DNA from 2 places in the Priestia sp. P1_B12_1 genome. Region 1 is predicted to be linked to the other one. Evidence: a T-box and tRNA genes for the amino acid it is inferred to sense, from the RefSeq annotation. Region 1 holds a T-box; the other holds one or more tRNA genes.
The links. The T-box of region 1 lies ahead of leuS (leucine--tRNA ligase). A T-box ahead of a tRNA ligase gene usually reads a tRNA of that ligase, here a tRNA-Leu.

Region 1 (11,577 bases):
TAATCTTTTCCCGTAATAGGAGCCGCAAAGCCCCATTGTAAAAGGAGTGGCCAAATGAATAATAGAAGGATTGAATTCCTGCAGCTGCTTTTTAATTTTTAGAACGTTTGGCAATGAAAAGCGGCTGTTTGGATAAAGAAAAAACGGCATGCTGGGCGAACGGTGAACATCCGTTGAAAATGACTGATCATGAGCAAATTCAGGAGCAAATACCTGGATGGGAATTTGCTTTGATTTGACGTACTGAGTAAATTGATAAAGTGTTTTAGCAGCTCCGTTAACTTCTGGAGCAAATGTATCCGTAAATAAAGCAATTCTCATTAGTACTCCTCCTATCAATTAAGTTAAAAATATGTTCAGTGAAACAGCACCTGAAAAGATGCCCAGTATCAGGCCTACCATGACATCCGTCGGATAGTGCAGACCGAGATAAATTCTTGAAATCCCTACCGTTACTGCAAGAGGCAAAAGAACAGCAGCGAAGGCTGGATAAACAATCATAAGAGGGGTAACCAACGAAAAAATAGCTGTTGTATGCCCAGATGGAAATGAATGATCTTTTAATGGATTTTCTAATACTTTTGTATGTTTTAATTGAATATAAGGTCGTTTTCTCGGATATAGTTTTTTAGCAATGGCCACAGGAATATGACTAACGGCTAGAGAAAACGCACAAGCGTAAGCGACGGATGAAGGATGCAGAAATAACAGCAAGCACGCTATCACAATGGTAAACGTGGCTCCGCCGGCGTGAGTGAGTAAACGTAAAAATCTATTTAAGTGCTTTCGATCAAAATGTTGGTTTACGCTTTTGAATAATCGGCATTCGGCATCGTATACATACTGAATTAACTTGGCTTTCATAGAGTCGCTCCCTTTTCAATAAATACGTCTTTATTATTCAGTTTAATCTTTAATTGTGGAGGCAGTACTAAAACGATGTAAATTAATATGGAAATTTCTTTACAATTGTGGAGAGAATAGAACATGATTGGAGAGTTTGTGGAGATACTAAAAAAATTCCCTCAGTATGACTTTCTGAGGGAACGTTTCCTTTATAATGAAGAATCAGATTTCTTAATAGACTTATAATACTGCCCTTTTTCTACATATTCTGTACGAATGCGCTGCATATCTTTTAAATCCTCTTCTGTAAGAGTGCGGATCACTTTAGCAGGTCGGCCGAGTGCGAGAGTATTAGGCGGTATTTTTTTACCGGGAGGCACTAAGCTTCCAGCACCTATAAAAGCACCTTCACCAATTTCCGCACCGTCTAAAATAATAGAACCCATGCCAATGAGCGCGCGTTTGCGGATGATGGAGCTATGTAAAATAACTTGATGTCCTACTGTTACATCATCCTCAATAAGCAAAGGAGCATTTGGGCTTTGATGGAGTGTTGATTGATCTTGTATATTTACTCGTTTACCAATAATCGTAGGTGAAACATCTCCCCTAATAACAGTGTTAAACCAAATGCTGCTTTCTTCACCAATGGTGACATCTCCAGTAATCGTGACATAGTCTGCGATGAAGCAGCTAGATGCAATGGTAGGCATTTTTTCTTTATACGGATAAATCATCAAATCATCTCCCTTTATTAGTTGAAAAAAAGTAGTAAATCTTCTAATGTAAGTGTACAAAGGTTTTTTAAGCAGGTAAACAAAAAAAGGAAGAAGGAGTAACTCAAATGCATAAATGGGAAGCAGTAAATCCAAAAGGCGTTATTGTCATGGTCCATGGAGCAGCGGAGCATCACGGACGCTATCGCTGGCTAATTGAGATGTGGCGTTCGGTTGGAATGCACGTAATTATGGGAGACCTTCCTGGCCAAGGCTTAACAACAAGAAGAAGAGGACATATCCTATCCTTTGATGAATATGTGTATGAAGTGGAAGAATGGGTACGTGAAGCGCAAAAATATGATTTGCCTATTTTCCTGTTAGGTCACAGTATGGGAGGACTAGCGGTTATTCGTACGCTCCAGACAAAAAACCTCCCTATATGGGGTGCGATTCTTTCCTCTCCTTGTTTAGGATTAAAAGAGCAAGTACCGGCTTATTTAGATATGCTATCTAAAGGGTTAAATAAAGTCATGCCGAACAAACTTTTCGATTTAGGTCTCACTGTTGAAAAAGCAACAAGAAACCAAGAAGTTCGAGATGAAGATGAAAATGACTCACTGTATGTTACAAAAGTTTCTGTAAGATGGTACCGGGAATTGATCCAAGCTGTCAACTTAGCTTTTAAAGATATCGATCGTTTGCCTGATGTCCCGCTTCTTGTGATGCAGGCAGGAGAAGATAAAATTATTGAAAAGCTGATTGTTAGGCAGTGGTTTGATGAAATAGAGCTAAGTGAAAAAATCTACAAAGAATGGTCTCAGCTGTATCACGAAATCTTTAATGAGCCTGAAAGAGAATACGTTTTTGCATATGCGAAAAGTTTTGTCGATCTTCACATTTAATAAGTGCGGTAAGAAATTGAGGTGAAAATAAATGAAGATTCCGTCTCATCCTATTTCATTAATGAGAAAAATTTATCGAGAAGTGTTTCCTGTCGTTCATCATGAGCTTAATCACTGGCGTGAACGAGCAAAAAAGATTCCTAATAAAGAATTGCGTACTCAAGCATTGGCAAGTATCGATACAAAAACTTTTCATTGTGAAGGAGGCGGTATCCTATCGATTTTAGCGAAAGAAAACATGATTGAATGCGTGAAATTTATTGTTGCCTACCAAACAATCAGCGATTACTTAGATAACTTATGTGACCGCAGCAATTCGCTAGACCCTAAAGATTTTGCCGCCTTGCATGAATCGATGCCAGATGCGTTGACTCCTCATGCACCTCTTGGAGATTACTATCGTTTTCGAGCGGATAAAGACGACGGAGGATACTTAGCCGGACTTGTCCAGACTTGTCAGCAGTCCTTGCGAAAAGCTTGTAATTACCATATAGTCTCTTCACATTTATTAGAACTAGCTAATTATTATTGTGATTTGCAAATACATAAGCATGTTGAGATTAAGGAAAGAGTTCCACGATTAGAGAATTGGTTCGATGCTCACCGGCACAGTGTTCCTGAAATGGAGTGGTATGAATTTTCAGCGTGCTCTGGTTCAACGTTAGGAATTTTTTGTTTAGTTGCCTATAGCTTTCAAGAAGAGATGACCGAAGAAATGACGCAGAAAATAAAAGCAGGATATTTTCCTTATATTCAAGGCTTACATATTTTACTCGATTATTTAATTGACCAAGAAGAAGATAAAGCAGGAGGAGATTTGAACTTTTGTTTTTATTATCCTCATTATCAGCAAATGATGGATCGCTTTTTGCATTTTGTCGTAAAAGCGGACGAATATGCTAAAAAACTGCCCGATTATCACTTTCACTGCTTTATCTATAAAGGACTCTTGGGCGTTTATTTGTCGGATCAAAAAGTGCGGGCACAAAAACATGTTCATGTGAATGCACGTAGGTTAATAAAAGCGGGGGGAGCCCTCAGCTACTTTTTCTATATCAACGGACGCTTGTACCGAATGTTAAAAAGATAAGCCATATACGGCTTATCTTTTTTCAATAGCAATGATGAAGGGAGGGTTGTTTTGCTGATTCATGAAACGATATTGTAAAACGTGAACGTCTTTTTGATCAAGATTTTGGACATATGTTAGTAAATCGTCTCTTTCTTGTTTCCCTTGTTCGTGTCCATGATAAATAACGAGCACAATCACTCCTTCAGGTGCTAGCAAATCAAGTAACTGCTCAATTGCAGAGATTGTTGTTTCAGAAGTGGTGACAATGTCTTTATCTCCACCTGGTAAATAACCTAAATTAAAGACAGCGCCCGTGACTTGTCCTTTAATAGAACGAGGAAGCATGTTTATATTGCTGTGGCTTTCTTGGATAAGTGTTACTCTGTTTTCTACATGGTGTTCGGTCAATCGCTGCTGAGTTGCTTGAATAGCTTGAGGTTGAATATCAAATCCATATACATGACCTGTATCTCCGACTAAGTTAGCTAAGAACAATGTATCATGTCCATTTCCTGCTGTGGCATCAATCGCGACATCTCCTTCGGCCACAGCATTAGTGAGCAATGTGCGGGCAAAAGGCAGGATACGTTCTATTTTCATCTTTCCATCAACTCTTTTTCGTAATATTTTCCTTGATAGCTTTGGCGACGTTGGAGCTCTTGGTCAATGGCATTTAATACACTCCACTTATTTACGCTCCACATCGGTCCAACCATGAGGTCTATCGGTCCATCGCCTGTAATACGATGAACAATCATCTCAGGAGGGATTACTTCGAGCTGATCGCATACAAGCTTTACGTATTCTTCAAATGAAAGAAATTCAACAAGGCCCTTTTCATACTGTTTGACCATAGGAGTTCCTTTTAGTAAATGAAGCAGATGAATCTTAATTCCTTGAACGTCTAATTTTGCTACTTCACGTACGGTTTTCATCATCATATCAGGTGTTTCTAAAGGCAAACCATTAATGATGTGAGAACAAACGCGAATACCGTGTTTTCGAAGCTTTGCTACCCCATCTACATAGCATTGATGATCGTGTGCCCGGTTAATAAGCAGTGAAGTTCGTTCATGAACAGTTTGCAGTCCAAGTTCTACCCATAGATAAGTTCGTTCATTTAATTCAGCCAAGTATTCCACCACATCGTCGGGGAGACAGTCAGGGCGCGTGGCGATAGAAAGCCCAACAACTCCGGGAAGCTTTAAGACGGCTTCATATTTTTCACGAAGCTCCTCGACAGGAGCATGAGTATTAGTAAATGCTTGAAAGTAAGCAACGTATTTTCCGTCTTTCCATTTATGATGCATTTTTTTACGGATTTCATTAAATTGTGTCACGAGGTCATCCGCTCTGTTTCCGGCAAAATCCCCTGAGCCGGCAGCGCTGCAAAACGTACAGCCGCCGTGAGCTACCGTGCCGTCTCTGTTTGGACAATCAAATCCTCCATCTAAGGCTACTTTAAATACCTTATGGCCAAAGTGGTTACGTAAGTGGTAATTCCAGGTGTGATAACGTTTGTTTTCAGATTTATACGGAAATGGGTTTGTCTGACTCAAATCAGCAACCTCCTTTTTACATGCAATATACATCAACAAATTGTATCAAAAACGTGAAAAAGTGCCAAACAAATTTAAGGATGCTTATATTTAACAGGTTCTTCTTGTCGTAAAGGGAAGTAAAGTTGCGCAAAATAAGACAGAAATGAACGAATAGGAGGAATAGAGAATGACAACTCGTCAAGCAGTGGATCAACTTATGCAACAGTGTGAAGATGCTATTCGCTTTGGACAAGGTCAGTTGCAGGAAGGCATGAAGCAAGAACATTATAACGACACTGAATATACAAAAGCACAGGAAAAATTAGAAAATGCTTATAAAGAAATTGAAGAGTTTTCTCACAGTGCAAATGCACAGCAAAGAGAGCAGCTATATCGCATGCGCCTGCAAGTTCAGCAGCTGCAAAATAAATTGATCACAACTCAGCATTAAGGAGAGGATTTTATGGCAACGCGTTCAAATCAAAATAATCCGGAACAAAAAACAAAAAACGGGATCAACAGCAATGACATTGAGCTAGGAAAAGATTTTGATCCGGTAAAAGAATTAAAAGCACGAAACAGCAAGCGTGCACAGCCGGTTCGTTCGAAGCGAAAATAAGCGATAAAAAGGTGGTTTTGCATGATATTGTCATGTGGAATCACCTTTTTAAATAGTCAGCGAATTTCAAATAAATTGTCTATATGTAAAAGCATTGCGAACCCTTTAAGAAAAGACTAGAATGTACGTTGGCATTCGAATAGATAGGGGGGAGATCAATGCCCAAATCACTTTGGTTTTTGATTATTGGTATGCTTGTAAACGTAACGGGAGCTTCATTTTTATGGCCTCTCAATACAATTTATATAAATGAACATTTAGGAAAGTCGTTATCCGTCGCAGGAGTGGTTCTTATGCTGAATTCTGCGGCAAGCGTAGTAGGGAATTTGCTTGGAGGAACGCTTTTTGACAAAATCGGAGGATATAAATCCATTTTATCAGGAATTATTATTACTCTTATTGCATTAGTGGGACTCGTGTTTTTCCATGGTTGGCCTACATACGTTGTTCTCTTGGTTGTTGTAGGGTTTGGATCTGGTATTGTGTTTCCGTCTATGTATGCAATGGCAGGGTCCGTTTGGCCACAAGGCGGAAGAAAAGCATTTAATGCGATGTACGTTGCTCAAAATGCAGGAGTAGCTATTGGCGCCGCGGTAGGGGGCATTGTAGCGTCTTATTCATTTACGTATATTTTCTTAGCTAATACAATTTTATACGTTATTTTTCTGCTTATTGCTATTTTTTCATATCGTCATATTTCGGTTACCGTTGGACAAACGAATGTCCTTAATGAAGCAGGGAGCATTGGGCATAAAACGAAGCTGACTGCTCTTCTTATTTTATGTACGGGGTATGTCTTATGCTGGGTGGCGTATGTTCAGTGGCAAACAACGATTGCTACGCATACGCGTGAGCTGAATATACCTCTTTCCAGCTACAGTTTGCTTTGGACGATTAACGGGATTTTAATTGTAGTCGGTCAGCCTTTGATTGTACCCATCATTCAAAAAGTAGCAAAAACATTAAAAGTACAGGTCCTAATTGGAACGGTTATTTTTGTGGCTTCTTTTGTTATCGTGGTGAATGCTACAACATTTCCGCAGTTCTTAACAGCAATGATTGTGTTAACAATTGGAGAAATGTTCGTTTGGCCAGCCATTCCGGCTGTTGCAAGTCAGTTGGCTCCATCTGGAAAAGAAGGATTTTATCAAGGTGTAGTTAACAGCATGGCTACTGCAGGTAAAATGATTGGTCCTCTCTTTGGAGGCGTTATTTTCGATGCGTTTAATATGTCTACGCTGTGCTATTTATTAATTGCTCTATTGTTATTCAGCATGTGTACAACATGGATATACGATTATAAATTAAAAGAAAAACGTCAGCGTCCATTAACCATCTCTAAATAAATAGAGATGGTTTTATTTTTGATGGCTTAATAAACGTAGGAATGTCTTCAGTATTCCTTTAATAATATAGTAAGGGTCGTGACAAGCAAAGGAAGGAGTATACACCTGTAAAAATGTAAGCGTTTTCTAATTATATAACTTCATGGGGGGCTAAACATGCTTAGTATGATTGGATTAATTGGAGGATTATTGCTGCTCATTGTATTAACGATGAGAGGCATGAATTTATTTATAGCAGGTCCGCTCAGTGCTTTAGTTGTTGCGTTAACAAGCGGAATGCCTTTATTTCCGCAGCTGGTGAAAGAAGGAGAAGCAAATTTTGTTGGAAATTACATGTCTGGTTTCACAGGGTTTATTGCTGCTTGGTATTTAATGTTTCTATTGGGGGCCGTCTTTGGAAAAGTAATGGAAGACAGCGGGGCCGCCGATAGTGTTTCCCGCTGGATTGTCAGTAAACTAGGAATGAAAAGAGCAGTGTTGGCGATTGTACTTGCCTGTGCGGTCTTAACATACGGCGGAGTCAGTCTGTTTGTAGTAGCATTCTCTGTTTATCCAATGGCTTTAAGCTTATTCAAACAAGCTGATTTGCCGAGGCGGTTTATACCCGCTGCTTTAGCATTCGGTTCCGTTACGTTTACGATGACTTCGGCTGGATCGCCTGAAATCCAAAACTGGATTCCAATTGAATATTTAAAAACGAGTCCGTATGCAGGGTGGGAAGTTAGTTTAGTTGTAGCGGTAGTGATGGCTGTATTTGGCTACTGGTGGTTAAAGCGCTTGATTTCAAAAGCAGTTAAAAATGGGGAGCGTTTTATATCACGCGAGAAAGATCCAGTAGTAACGGAAAATCAATCTCTTCCTAATCCTTTATTAAGTTTGCTTCCGCTTGTGGTCGTGCTCATTATTTCTTTTGCACTTCATAAGCCACTTCAGCAATCTGCGCTGATTGTCGCACTTTTAAGCGGCATCATTGTCACATACATTGTAAACCGAAAGCATTTTAAAGGATTTTGGAATGCAGCTTCAGAAGGAACGCTGGGTGCGTTAATTGCTATTGGGAATACAGCCGCTGTCGTAGGTTTTGGAGGAGTTGCTAAGGCTGTTCCCGCGTTTGGAGTGGCTGTAGATGCCATGACGCATATTCCAGGAAGTCCGTTGATCGGAGGAGCTATTGCCGTGAGTGTTATCGCGGGGATGACAGGTTCGGCTTCAGGAGGTCAGGCGATTGCTTTGCCAATTTTAGCACCTCACTATCTAGATGCTGGTGTAAATCCAGAAGCTCTCCATCGCGTAGTCGCTATTTCCTCTGGAGTACTAGATTCCTTGCCTCATAATGGTTATGTCGTAACAACCATTAATTCTATTTGCGGAGAAACTCATAAAGATGCGTATGGATCAGTTGCAGCAATGACGGTGATTGTACCGCTTGTTGGTCTTGTACTTGCGATCATTCTGTTTTCTTTTGGATTTGGCATTTAATAATAGCAGCTAAAGAAAGCAGGGACTGGGATAAAAGTATTTTAGTTGAAGGAAGATCCGAACGATGAATCGTTCGGATCTTTTCATGTTTATGGTGAACGTAGATTTCATTTGTTTAGGTGCTTCTAGCTGCGGAGTGGAGGGCAAGACAAAGACTCCTGAAATAGGTGAGACCCCGCATGAGTGTAAGCAACGAGGAGGCTCATCGGCTGCCCGCGGAAAGAGAAGTCTTGCACGGAAATCAACAGCGGTGTAACCAAGAGATTCATACTAACGCATTTATTCTATTTGTTCGTCTTTAAATTGGATTGATTCAATTATGTCTCAATCCCTTTTTTGTTTGGCCATGGATGTATGTTTTTGGGAGAAGTTGTTCATATATAAGAATGAAAGAGAGGATTTAGCAACAAAGCAGTGCTGCAGTGCAGAAACTTTTACAAAATCCGTTGAACAACTTGCAGTTTACGAACATATTATTTACAATACAAGGTAGTATGATGTAAAAACTATGATAAGGAATAGTAGTGAACGAAGCGAGCTAAGAGAGCTGACGGGTGGTGCGAGTCAGCAAACGAGCGTTCATGAACTCACCTTGGAGTTGTAAATGTGAAGTAAAGTAACATTTGCCGTCTATCCGCGTTAAGGAAAATGAGTGAGTACATAATTGTGCTAATTTGGGTGGTACCGCGGGAAGTTTATTCAACCTCTCGTCCCTTTGTTTGAGGGATGAGGGGTTTTTTAGTTTAATTAAATACAGCTGGAGCGTACAAGGAGGATTATGTATGGCTTTTAATCATGAAAAGATCGAACAAAAATGGCAAAAAGTTTGGGAAGAAAATAAAACATTTAAAACAACAGAAGATGAAGGAAAGCGTAAATTTTACGCATTAGATATGTTCCCTTATCCATCTGGCGCTGGTTTACACGTTGGGCATCCAGAAGGTTATACAGCAACGGATATTTTATCTCGTATGAAGCGTATGCAAGGATACAATGTACTTCATCCGATGGGATGGGATGCATTCGGATTACCTGCTGAACAGTATGCATTAGATACAGGAAATGACCCGGCTGAATTCACTGAACTTAACATTAATAATTTCCGTCGTCAAATCAAATCGTTAGGTTTCTCTTACGATTGGGAGCGAGAAATTAATACAACTGATCCAAACTACTACAAATGGACGCAGTGGATTTTCTTACAGCTATATAAAAACGGCTTAGCTTATGTGGATGAAGTAGCTGTTAACTGGTGTCCTGCTCTAGGAACAGTACTTGCGAACGAAGAAGTTATTGACGGCAAAAGTGAGCGTGGGGGACATCCGGTTGAGCGTCGTCCAATGAAGCAGTGGATGCTTAAAATCACAGCTTATGCAGATCGTTTACTAGAAGATTTAGATGAGCTTGATTGGCCAGAAAGTATTAAAGAAATGCAGCGCAACTGGATTGGCCGCTCTGAAGGAGCTCACGTGCACTTCACAATCGATGGATACGAGGACACATTTACTGTGTTTACAACGCGTCCTGACACGCTATTTGGGGCAACGTATGCCGTTTTAGCACCTGAACATCCGTTTGTAGAAAAAATTACAACAGCCGAACAAAAAGAAGCGGTAGAAGCGTATTTAGATCAAATTAAAAGCAAAAGCGATTTAGAACGTACAGACTTAGCTAAAGACAAAACTGGCGTATTCACTGGTGCTTATGCAATTAACCCTGTAAACGGCGAGAGAATGCCAATTTGGATTGCTGACTATGTTCTAATGAGCTATGGCACCGGTGCAATTATGGCTGTTCCGGCTCACGATGAGCGTGATTATGAATTTGCGGTTAAATTTGAACTGCCGATTAAAGAAGTGGTAGCCGGCGGAGACGTTTCAAAAGAAGCTTATACAGGCGACGGCGAGCACGTTAATTCAGACTTCTTAAATGGTTTAGATAAAGAAGAAGCAATTTCAAATATGATTCAGTGGCTTCAAGCAAATGAAAAAGGTGAAAAACAAGTAACATACCGTCTGCGTGACTGGTTATTCAGCCGTCAGCGCTACTGGGGTGAACCAATTCCTGTTATTCACTGGGAAGATGGCACAACAACGGCAGTTCCTGAAGATCAGCTTCCGCTTGTGTTACCAAAAACGACTGAAATCAAACCGTCAGGCACAGGTGAATCTCCGTTAGCAAACATTGATGACTGGGTGAACGTTGTAGATCCGGAAACAGGAAAAAAAGGGCGCCGAGAAACAAATACAATGCCTCAATGGGCAGGCAGCTGCTGGTATTACTTACGCTACATTGATCCAACAAACAGTGAAGCGTTAGCAGATGCAGATAAATTAAAAGAATGGTTGCCGGTTGATATTTATATCGGTGGAGCTGAACACGCTGTTCTTCACTTATTATATGCTCGTTTCTGGCATAAGTTTTTATATGATATCGGCGTAGTTCCAACAAAAGAGCCGTTCCAAAAACTGTTTAACCAAGGTATGATTCTTGGAGAAAACAACGAAAAAATGAGTAAGTCAAAAGGTAACGTTGTAAACCCAGACGAAATCGTAGAAAGCCACGGTGCAGATACGCTTCGCCTTTACGAAATGTTTATGGGACCTTTAGATGCATCAATCGCTTGGTCAACAAAAGGGCTTGATGGTGCACGCCGTTTCTTAGATCGTGTATGGCGCTTACTTGTTGACGATAACGGTGAATTAAGCAGCAAGGTTCAAGAAAGCAATGACACTACGCTTGAACGCGTGTATCACCAAACGGTGAAAAAAGTAACGGAAGATTACGAAGGCCTCCGTTTTAATACAGGTATCTCTCAGCTTATGGTATTCATCAATGATGCATACAAAGTTGACGTGCTGCCAAAGCAATACGTAGAAGGATTTGTGAAGCTATTAGCACCAATTTGTCCTCATACGACTGAGGAATTATGGAGCAAACTAGGTCACGAAGATACAATTTCGTATGAGGCTTGGCCTGCGTTTGACGAAGCGAAACTTGTAGATGATGAAGTGGAAATTGTCGTTCAAATTAACGGTAAAGTACGTGCAAAA
Region 2 (11,577 bases), on a different contig from region 1:
TGTCGTAACATGGGCACTCGGTCATTTAGTTGAATTACAAACACCAGAGGATTATGATAACCAATATAAAACATGGCGCTTAGAAGATCTGCCAATCATGCCTGAGAAAATGAAATTAAAAGTAATTCGTAAAGTGAGCTCGCAGTTTCGTACAGTATCCGATCTAGCAAAAAGAAAGGATATTGGTGAGTTAATTATTGCGACTGATGCAGGGCGCGAAGGAGAGCTTGTAGCACGCTGGATTATGGAAAAGGTACGCTGGAACAAGCCGTTTAAACGCCTTTGGATTTCGTCTCAAACGGATAAAGCAATTCGTGACGGATTTAAACAGTTAAAACCAGGAAAAGAGTTTAATCGCTTGTATGATTCAGCCGTTTGCCGTTCAGAAGCCGATTGGCTTATCGGTTTAAACGTAACGAGAGCGTTAACGACTAAATACGAAGAACCATTGTCGGCAGGAAGGGTACAAACACCGACGCTTGCGATGATAATTGAGCGTGAACAAGTAATCAATACATTTAAACCTAGTGAATATTGGACGCTTACAGCTCAGTTTTCATCTTTTGAAGCCGCTTGGCAAAAGGGCAATGAAAAGCGTATTTTTGATGAAAAACGCGCAAAAGAGCTGCACTCAAAATTATCAGGTGAGGCAGTTGTAAAAACAATTAAACGCAAAATGCATAAAGAAGCGCAGCCGCTTCCTTATGACTTAAACGAACTGCAGCGAGATGCTAACAAACGCTTTAACTTCTCTGCTAAGAAGACATTGAATGTACTTCAAAAGTTATATGAACAGCATAAGTTAGTCACGTATCCACGTACAGATTCTCGTTATTTAACAACAGATATGGTTTCTACTATGAAAGAGCGCTTGGAAAGCATCTCTACTGTATATAAAGAAGAAGTTCGTCCAATTTTAAGAAATGCACAGTTGCCAAAGCGAGTGGTTAATAACGAAAAAGTAAGTGATCACCACGCTATTATCGTAACGGATCAGCCTGTATTTCTCCAGGACTTATCAGCTGATGAACGAAAGCTGTATGACTTAATTGCAAAGCGATTTATTTCATTATTTTATCCTGCATATGAGTATGAAGTGGTTAAAGCAGAGCTTGAAGTAAATGGGGAACAGTTAGTAGCAAGCGGAAAGCAAGTCGTGAATGCAGGCTTCAAAAAAGTTTCTGGTGGAGACTTAGAAGCAACGGTGAAGCTGCCTGATATGGAAGAAGGCAGCAAGCTGTCCATTCAAGATGTAACGATGAAAAGTGCATTTACAGAGCCGCCGCAGCGCTATACAGAAGCGGATCTTCTTGGACAAATGGAAAAGCATAATTTAGGTACCCCGGCAACACGTGCAGATATTATTGAAAAACTTCTGCAAAATGAATCCATTGATCGCCAAAATAATCGTCTGCACGCAACCAAAAAAGGGAAGCAGCTGATTGACCTAGTAGCAGATGAGTTAAAGTCGCCTGAGCTTACGGCTAAGTGGGAACGTGACTTAGAAGCAATTGCTAAAGGAAAAGGAAATGCAAAAGAGTTCTTAACAAATATTCGCGAACAAACAGAAAAACTAGTTAAGCAAGTAAAAACGAGTAATCAAACGTACAAACCTCATAATTTAACGGGCTCTAAATGTCCGGAATGCGGTTCTTTCTTGAAAGAAAAGAAAACAAAGCAAGGAAGAGTGCTCGTTTGTTCAAGCCTTGAGTGCAGCTATAGACGCGCAAAAGACCCTAAACTATCGAATCGACGCTGTCCGCAGTGTCACAAGCGAATGGAAATTCACTCAGGAAAAGCGGGTACGTACTTCCAATGCCGTTCATGTCAAGTAGTGGAGAAAGCTGAGGACAAAAAGAAAAAGATTTCAAAACGAGAAGAACGAAAGCTTCTTAACAAATACAATGATGATGGAGCATTTGGTTCAAGCTTGGGTGATGCTTTAAAACAAGCTCTTCAAGATAAAAAAGATAAATAATGTAGAAAAGTGCGATACCACGGTATCGCACTTTTTTCCTTTAATATGGATTAAGTGATGAGTAAGCAAGGTGGAGTGGAACAATGAAAAGAAAAAGCAGGGGAATGATCGTTTAATCTCGTTCTTTATAGTAGGAGTGATGGTACTAATCATTTTAGCGATGACTCTTTTATCGGTCTTGTTTTTTTGATGGAGAGTGCGCTGGATAGTGAGTTTCTACGTAAAAAACCAAGCTGATGAAGTTTTTCATCAGCAGCGCATCGGCAAGAAAAGCGTATCATATCAAGCTTTAAAGAACCCTGTAACATATTTTTTTTAAAAAGTATGTGATTTTTTTCACATATCTCTTGAAAAAGGACAAACATGTTTGTATAATAAGAATTGTAAAAGATATGTGAAACATTTCACAATATATGTGAAAAACTTCACAATATCATATTTTCTATAATCCTAAGGGGGATATCATCTATGAAAATTGCAGTAGTAGGGTGTACACATGCAGGAACGGCAGCAGTAAAAAATATGGCAGAACTTTATCCAGAAGCTAAAATTACAGTTTATGAGCGAAATGATAATGTTTCATTTTTGTCTTGTGGAATTGCGCTCTATGTAGGCGGGGTCGTAAAAGATGCAAATGGCTTATTTTACTCTTCACCGTCTGAATTGCAAGAGATGGGTGTAAATATGAAAATGAGACATGAAGTTACGAATATTGATACAGATGGTAAAAAAATAGCTGTACGAAATTTAGAAACTAACGAAGAATTTGAAGATACATTTGATAAACTAGTGATGACAACTGGATCATGGCCGATTATTCCAAACCTTGAAGGCATCGACTTAAATAATGTTGTGCTTTGTAAAAACTATCAGCATGCTAATCACATTATTGAAAAAGCGAAGCAAGCGAAGAAAATCGCCGTAATTGGTGCGGGCTATATTGGTGCGGAATTAGTAGAAGCATTCGAAGTGTATGGAAAAGAAGTGACGTTTATTGATAGTGCTGATCGCATTTTAAATAAATATCTTGATCCAGAATTTACGAATCTAATGGAAACTGAGTTTGAAAATCGAGGAGTTAAGTTAGCATTAAACCAAGCGGTTACTAAATTTGTAGGCAGGGAGGGATCTGTTGAAAAAGTAGTGACAACTGAAGGCGAATACGAAGCGGATCTTGTTATTCTGTGTGTTGGCTTCCGTCCAAATACAGACTTAGTAAAAGGACAAGTAGACATGCTTCCAAACGGCGCAATTGTAGTTGATGAATATATGCAAACAAGCAAAAAAGATGTATTTGCAGCCGGAGATAGCTGTGCCATTTATTACAATCCAATTAAGAAACATGCCTATATTCCGCTTGCTACCAATGCAGTTAGAATGGGAACATTAGTAGCTCAAAACCTTGTTAAGCCAACGATTAAGTATATGGGAACACAAGGAACATCAGGCTTGCATATTTATGATTACAATGTTGCATCTACCGGCATAACTGAAACAGCAGCTTCTCTTTTTGATATGAATGTGAAAAGTATCACAATATCAGAGAATAACCGACCTGAATTCATGCCAACGTACGAAAATATTACGTTGAAAGTAGTATATGAAGAAGAAACAAGACGAATTGTAGGCGCACAGGTTATTTCTAAAATTGATGCTACTCAAGCAATCAATACATTGTCTGTCTGTGTACAGCAGGAAATGACGATCGATGAGCTTGGCTTTATGGACTTTTTCTTTCAACCGCACTTTAATAAGCCTTGGCATTTCTTAAACCAAGCAGGACTTCAAGCGCTTCAAGCATAAAAAAGCAGGTGACTACCTGCTTTTTTTTATGTAGATTTTATTATCTTTTTTATTTTAGCAGGTTTAAAGCGGATCCAGCCTATAACAAGAAGAATAAAAGGATAAAAAGCCCCTACGAAAAAACTATAGGGAATCCACGTTTCGGCTAACCATGTTTTTTGATAGATAATGGTTGGATAAACGATAATAGAAAAAGTTGTAACGATTAACCCGATCGGTAGCGTTAGAAATCGAGTTTCATTGACGTTAAAAATGTGGCAAAGCCCAGCGATAGAAGCATGAAAATAAAGAGAAACTTTAAAGAAAAGAGTAAGAAACCATATAATAGCAATAATTACTTCAATTCCTTGCAGAAAATTTCCCAGCTCAATTCGCTTAGCCATTTCTTATACAGGAAACATGGTAGTTGAAGAATGATAAGAGCCAATCACCATTATACAAAAGAGAATGATCGCTACCATAATAAATCCACCTAACAGACTTCCGCTCATTAAAGCTTTAGCACCTTTTTCAGGTTTTCTTAAATGAATAGGAAATACCATCATTAAAGGAGCAAAAGTAAAATAAGTGATGCTAAGAAAGGTAAAAACCGAATGAGTAAGCGGCTTTAAGTGAATATCTAATAAAGGCATAAGGTTTTCGACTTTCATTTGAGGAGTCAGTGAGAAGATGAAAATTCCGAGAAGGCTAATAAACCAAGGGAAAAATATTTCACAGCAGCGTGCGATGGTTTCTAGTCCGAGTCTTGCTCCGAACACAACCACAAGCATAAAAATAATGTGAATAGCAATCAGCGGAGTTTCCATCATAATATGTGTATTTAAAAAACTCCCCACGTAGTATACAATGCGGCTGCATGTTATGACAGTAGACGTGACAAATAAACAAGATACACCTTTTCCTAGATATTTTCCAAACACTGCTTCATTGATTTCTATCAGATTTTTATCTTTAAATAACAGTCCGAGAGCTATATATACTTTCACTAATACAAATCCGCATACTACTCCAAGGATAGCTGGAATCCAAGCGGTTTGTTTAGAATCTACAGTCATAGCTGCTGGAGCAATAACAATTGTGCTTCCAATTGTATAAAGCATAACGAGCATGCGAAATTGAATCGTTGAAATTTTAACTACAGGTTTCACTGTATTCACTTCCTCGTCTTAACGTCTTAAGATAATAAATGAAGTAAAAATATGCTGATTGGCTTGAAGATAGCAGCTGATAAATCAGAAGGATTTGGAACATTTAAACCAAGTGCTTTACAGATGCTTACGACCATTCCGATTGCAAGAACTGTATAGAATAGCCAAAGTTCTTTCTTCGCCTTTTTTTGCCGTAGTTTAGGTACTTCAAACCAAATGACGAGCGTGCAAACAATAAGTAACCCCAATACCCCTAGCATACACTAGCTCCTATACATGAATAATTAGTGTTATATTTTCCTGAAAAATAATTACTTATACTGAAGGTGCATTCTTTACTAAAGGTTTGTCAGTTTCTATCCATTGCTAGAACGCCGCTTTTTGTTTTGAATAAACCCTGCAATTAAAAGGAAAAGTGGATATAAGATGCCTACAAGTAAGCTGTAGGGAATCCACGTTTTTGTATCCCAATCCTTTTGATAAGAAACGCTTGGATACACAATAAGGGAAAGGGTAATCATGATGAGTGCGACTGGAAAAGAAAATAGTTTGTAGTCCTTTATATGAAATACATTGGCAAACCCCAAAAGAGTAGCGTAAAAGTAAATGCAAAGTTTAAAAAAGAGAGTAATAAACCACAAAATAGCAATGACTACTTCAATTCCTTGAAGAAAGTTTCCTACATCAATTCTTCTTCCTAATTCATAGCTTGGAAACATGGTGATTTGGGAGTAATAAGGTCCAAGTACTAGAATTCCGAGTAAGATTAACGTAACCATCACTAGTCCACCGGCTATATTACCTATATAAAAGGATTGAGTTGCCTTTTTTGTGTCTGGTGTATGAGAAGGAAAAATCATAAGCAGAATGGTATAAGTCAAAGAACTCATGCTTAAAAACGTTAAAACAGCACGAATAAAAGCTTTTGGATGGATTTCGAACACCGGCTGAATATGCTCTATTTTAATTTGAGGGATCATAGACAAAATAAGAAGTCCGAATAATCCGACAAACCAAGGGAATAAAATCTCGGCACTTCGTGCAATAACTTCTATTCCTAGGCGTACTCCTACGATGACCACACCCATAAATGCAATGTGGATGGCTGTAAGCGGCGTGTAGGGAAGAATTTGTGTAGTGAGAAAATTTCCTACATAGTAAAGAACTTGACTGCTGATAAATAAATTGGATAACACAAAAACAGCAGAAACGATCTTTCCAAATAGTTTGCCTAAAATTTTTTCGTTCATTTCCATCAGCGTAAGCGTTGGAAACATTTTTCCTAGTGAGGTAAAAAGCAAAACTAAGCCAATTCCTAATGCTACACCAAAGAGTGCGGCAATCCAGGCATCTTGATGAGCATCAGCTGTAATAGCGGCAGGTACAACAATAATTGTGCTTCCGATGCTATACAAAGTTACTAATTTGCGAAACTGCGCAGCTGAAATATTGATTTCATTAAGCAAAATGAGCACATCCTTTTGCCATATACACTAATTAAGTGATCCAACGGAATAATAAGTGACTTAAAGGTTGAAACATTACTTCTACCCAATCAGAAGGGTTGGGTAGAGGCAGCCGAAAGATTTTTGCAAGAGCGATTATGATGCTGATTGTCATGAACACAATAAAAATGTTCCGTTCCTTTTTATGAGAGTGTTGAGGTAATCTTTTTATTTCCATCCATATAATCCCTGCACAAATGATCAAAAAGGAAAGAAACAAGTGCATGCAGTCAACCCCAATACATTTTTTCGTTCAGATAAGCTATTCGTATGATGTCCGCTAAAGAAAGTGATTATACATTTTTGTAAAATATAGAAAGCATTTCAGGAGATAGAAGATATTTTCTAGGGCTCTTAAATGATTGAGGGATTTGTTATGAGGAATATTCACTTAGCTTTAACCTATTGAAGCGTCGTATGAATAAGTAGAAAAATGCCACACTAAAGAGTGAACAAATGGAAAGGAGCACTATGATGAAAAAATTCCCATACAATAAAGATAAACAACAATCGTTTCAAGCAGCACAGCAGGGGCATAAAGAAGCAGTAGATGCATATGAACAGGCAAATGAAGCTAAAAATGATGCATCGTACGGACATGAAGCGAAGCAAGCGATAGGTGAAGTGAATGAAGCCTCTCAGCAAATTGAGAATGCGCTTGAAAATGCTTCTGAAACACAGCGTCAGCGTTTAGCAGAGTTTCAGCAAGATATAGAAGATATGGAGAACGACCTTAATCAGTAAAAGAGCCGCTGTTTTACTTAGGCAGGTTCACAATAGAGAGTATAAATTGTAAAAGCAGAAGATAATGAACTTCTGCTTTTTTTATTGGTAGTGTAAACGTAGGTTTCGTGTATATAATTGCTTCTAGCTGTTGTTTGGAGGGAAAGGCGAAGACTGGCACGGAAATCAACAGTGGTGTAACAAATAATCCATCATTCCATTCTTATTTTAAAAGGTATAGAAGTTAAAAAAGTAAGAATCCTAATAAAAACAGAACGATAAGAATGGAAAGGGATTGTGACAGGAAATATGCTAATAAACATACTAATAATGATTGTCGTATTGTACTTCATATATGTATTCGTAACTGCAGTGGTACTGTTTTATGTCCCTTTACACAAGGGAAAAGACTTAAAAGTAATGAATACTGAGAATTTTTACGGGAAGAAAGAATCTACAGACCGAGTTATGCTTTTGGAAAACGGTTATTTTTCAGGGCTTGTTCGAATGCAGATGATTCAAGAAGCGAGGCATACAATTGATATTGCGTACTTTTCCATCGGTAAAGGTCGTTCTTCGGATTTACTTATGGGCGCTTTATTCGAAGCTGCGGATCGAGGTATACGTATTCGCGTGCTGTTAGACGGGATCTCTCATGGGCTAAAAGGCAAGAGGAAAAATGTTCTTTATGCTCTAGCTTTCCACAATAATATAGAATTAAAGTACTATGAGCCCTTCACTATTTTTAAACCTTGGACATGGCATAATCGTCTTCACGATAAAATAATAGTAGTCGATGGTCAATTAGGTATTATTGGAGGACGAAACATTGGAGATAAATACTTGGCCAGTCAACCAAATAAAAATTTTGTCTATGACCGTGATGTGCTGATTTATAACACAAAGCAAGAAAGTCATAGTGTCATTCTCTCAATGGAGAAGTATGTAGAGAAATTATGGAATCATCCGTATACACGAAAAGCTTTTCCAAAGCTCAAGAAAACTAAACAATTTCGCGGTCTTTCAGGAAAGAAATTGTTGATAGATCAATACGAAGAGGCCAAAAAAGCAAACGAACCTTTTGTCCATCCTTATATTGTATGGAGAGAAGCAACGATCCCTACAAGAAAGATTTCTTTTATTACAAATCCTATTCAACGAATAAATAAAAGCCCTTTTATATGGAAAACGTTTATTAAGCTTTCCCAGCAAGCTGAAAAATCCATTGTTGTTCAAAGCCCTTATATCGTACCAACAAAAGAGATGGAACAGTATATAGATAAGCGAGTAAAACCAAAAGTGCAAAGAATTATTTTAACTAATTCTATTACATCCACTCCAAATGCTATGGCTTTTTCTGCATACTTGGGAGTAAAGAATCGCGTCATAAAAGCTGGTTCGAAGCTTTATGAATATCAAAAGCCTTATTCAATTCACGGGAAATCTGTTGTTTACGATCAGCGTTTAAGTGCAGTTGGTTCTTTTAACTTAGATTCGCGCTCTGCATTTTTAAATACTGAATCCATGGTTATGATAGATAGTGAAGAATTTGCAGCCCAGTTAACAGGAGCTATTGAAGCTAAAATTTCTCACAGTATGCTTGTGGGAGATGAGGGAGAACCTGTGGATGTTAATACGGATTCTCAAAAAAACGTGCCTCCTGTAAAATCTGCACTCCTACATATTCTTTCGGTCTTTACACGATTTTGGAGACATTTTGTATAGTACTTTGTTACAGCAGAGTCTCTAAAAACAAATAGCGGAGATTAAAGAGGACTGCAGCTGGTGAAGGGAATGTGTAAAAAGCTGTGATATGCCTCACAGTTTTTTGAAAACCGCTAGTACTAGTTATGATTCATCAAAAGATCTATTGACGAAATTCCATATATGTTTTATTATGATGTAGCGTCGTTAATAAACGAGGTTCTTTTGAAGAGGTCATTTCTAGGGGCATAGTTTAAAGGTAGAACTACGGTCTCCAAAACCGTCAGTGTGGGTTCAATTCCTACTGCCCCTGCCATTTTGGAGTTATCTTTTAATTCACACGCGGGTGTGGCGGAATTGGCAGACGCGCTAGACTTAGGATCTAGTGTCTTATGACGTGGGGGTTCAAGTCCCTTCACCCGCATCTTTACTTTCATATACGCGCGGAAGTAGTTCAGTGGTAGAACACCACCTTGCCAAGGTGGGGGTCGCGAGTTCGAACCTCGTCTTCCGCTTCTTTTCAAAAGCAGTTTGCATGTGCAAACTGCTTTTTTGTTGTAGAAATAAAGAGTTTTATTATGCTGTTTGTAATCAGAAATATTTTATTAAAGCAGTACTGCTTATACGTGTTGCTTTCGTGAATATACACATAATATTGGGGTTACATTAAAAGCTAATGAACGATACGTGAAGACATCTAATATGGTTTTTAAGATAGGGGAGAGTCCTATGGAATCTAGTTGGTTTTCGATTATACCGTTTTTAATTGTTATTCCCATAGCTATTTTCACGAAACAAGTGCTGCCAGGGTTGTTTTTAGGCTTATTAGTAGGTGCTTATTTAATTGATCATTCGATTATCGGAGGTGTTGAAAAGCTACTTCACTATGTTGTACAAGCTCTTAGAAATAAAAGTAATATAGAAATCGTCGTCTTTTTATACGCGTTTTCAGGGCTTATCGGAATGATTAAGATGGCTGGAGGAGTTAAGGGGTTTGTGGAAACAGCTGCAGAAAGAATTGATACAAGAAAAAAAGCCCTTATTTTAACCTATGTTTCAACCATTGGAACATTCAGTGCTCCCACATTTCGTTTTGTGACGATCGCACCCATCATGAGAGCGCTGCTGAAAAAAGTGAAAATGACGACAGCAGAGCTAGGGTTTGTTATTGAAACAACTGCTACTCCTGTTATCGTCTTAATTCCTGTGGCAACGGCATTTGTAGGGTATATGGTCTCAATCATTCAAATGGCAATTGATCATCAAGGCATAAAACAAGACGCTTATTCTTTGTTCATTCAAAGCATTCCTTATAACTTCTTTTCGATTGTGATTATTCTAGTAGGGATTTATTTCAGTTTTTTTCATCATTCAACATCTACGGCTCCTATGAAGCTAGAGGAAGAAGACGAAAAAGATTGGCATGATTGTCATCCTTGCGTGTCGAAGGATTTGCCTTCTAAGCCTTGGAATCTGTTAGTACCTTTACTTGTTGTGATTTCACTTACTTTACTTTTAACATGGTGGAGCGGGCATCATAAGAGCCACAGCTTTTTTGAAGCATTTATTAAAGCAGACGTGCTAGAAGCGATGGTAGTAGCTTTAATTATCACTACGTTAATTACCCTCATTTTTTTCTTGTTTCAGCGCTTTACATTACAGAATTTGCTTAATGGTTTTATCACAGGAGGCAATGACTTAATGTCCGTTATTCTGCTGTTATCGGTAGTATGGGGATTATCCGCTGTTACAGAAGACTTAGGTTTTTCAAATTTTGTGACGGCACATTCTAAGTGGATTCCTCAAATGTTTGTCACTCCTTTTATGTTTGTGTTTGGAGCTGCTATTTCTTACTTTATCGGGTCTGCTTGGGGGACATGGGGGATTTTAATGCCGCTTGGCGTATCGCTTGCAAGTTCTGCAGATCTTTCTTTGCCATTAATTATCGGTGCGGTGTTTGCGAGCGGTTCCTTTGGAGCATTTTCTTCACCTTTAAGCGACGATACGAATACCATCGCCAAAATATTAGATTTATCTGTTATTGAATATGCCAAATATAAATTAAAGCCAGCTTTAATTGCAGCGGGAATAACAGTTGCTTTCTATCTTGTTGTATCTTTCTTGTTTTAAATGAGGGAGTAGCTATCTATTCTTCACTTTTCATTTTTTTTAGCTTAACGTATGCATACAGCCCTAGTGATAGGCACACTAGCATGATACAAGTAAGCGGAAATAAGATTGTATTAACAAAATGATCATAAAACCATATATACACGAACATCACCTCGATAATTTTAATGCCATTTTTCTATATTATTAGAGATATATACTATCTGTGCTGCTTCTTCCTATTTTTCAAAAAGGCGATAATCAAAAGCAGTATAGGTATGATAGAAAATAGCGGCATATGTAAAAGAAATCTCGCTACGTGCAGCCCTTCATAAAGGTGTTCTTGAAAATTACTAGCGATTGTAATCGACAGAAATAACACAATGATGCCTAAAGGATACGCTAGACGGGAAGGCGATTTAATTTTAAATAAAGTAGCTGTACTTATTATAGAAGCATAAAACAAGATGCTAACTTTAAAATAAATCCCAATAACCATAGCGAACATAAAAAATACATCTAGACGCTCTAAAAAATCAGCTACTTGGATCGTTTGGACAGTACTCAGAAGAGGGAACTGTGATCTTGTCGTCAAATCAACTCCAAG

Region 2: it has a tRNA-Leu gene. The T-box ahead of leuS (leucine--tRNA ligase) is inferred to sense a tRNA for this amino acid. The anticodon was not compared.

What each region holds. Positions count from the first base shown of each region.
Region 1 covers NZ_JBFTZR010000001.1:1,042,915-1,054,491, reverse strand. The annotation lists gene AC1D0Y_RS05455 (glycosyltransferase family 4 protein) at 1-321, opposite strand, end outside; gene AC1D0Y_RS05450 (phosphatase PAP2 family protein) at 340-864, opposite strand; gene AC1D0Y_RS05445 (gamma carbonic anhydrase) at 1,056-1,583, opposite strand; gene AC1D0Y_RS05440 (alpha/beta fold hydrolase) at 1,691-2,467, shown strand; gene AC1D0Y_RS05435 (tetraprenyl-beta-curcumene synthase family protein) at 2,499-3,557, shown strand; gene mnmM (tRNA 5-(aminomethyl)-2-thiouridylate-methyltransferase MnmM) at 3,570-4,139, opposite strand; gene mnmL (tRNA modification radical SAM protein MnmL/YtqA) at 4,136-5,098, opposite strand; gene AC1D0Y_RS05420 (YtzC family protein) at 5,268-5,531, shown strand; gene AC1D0Y_RS05415 (hypothetical protein) at 5,544-5,699, shown strand; gene AC1D0Y_RS05410 (MDR family MFS transporter) at 5,858-7,045, shown strand; gene AC1D0Y_RS05405 (GntP family permease) at 7,202-8,524, shown strand; gene AC1D0Y_RS05400 (hypothetical protein) at 8,589-8,780, shown strand; T-box leader at 9,024-9,242, shown strand; gene leuS (leucine--tRNA ligase) at 9,307-11,577, shown strand, end outside.
Region 2 covers NZ_JBFTZR010000003.1:259,513-271,089, reverse strand. The annotation lists gene AC1D0Y_RS12345 (DNA topoisomerase III) at 1-1,978, shown strand, start outside; gene AC1D0Y_RS12340 (FAD-dependent oxidoreductase) at 2,447-3,781, shown strand; partial or broken gene AC1D0Y_RS12335 (GerAB/ArcD/ProY family transporter) at 3,808-4,929, opposite strand; gene AC1D0Y_RS12330 (hypothetical protein) at 4,956-5,189, opposite strand; gene AC1D0Y_RS12325 (GerAB/ArcD/ProY family transporter) at 5,286-6,404, opposite strand; gene AC1D0Y_RS12320 (hypothetical protein) at 6,909-7,178, shown strand; gene AC1D0Y_RS12315 (phospholipase D-like domain-containing protein) at 7,488-8,882, shown strand; tRNA gene AC1D0Y_RS12310 (tRNA-Trp) at 9,104-9,177, shown strand; tRNA gene AC1D0Y_RS12305 (tRNA-Leu) at 9,204-9,285, shown strand; tRNA gene AC1D0Y_RS12300 (tRNA-Gly) at 9,305-9,376, shown strand; gene AC1D0Y_RS12295 (Na+/H+ antiporter NhaC family protein) at 9,591-10,991, shown strand; gene AC1D0Y_RS12290 (GerAB/ArcD/ProY family transporter) at 11,191-11,577, opposite strand, start outside.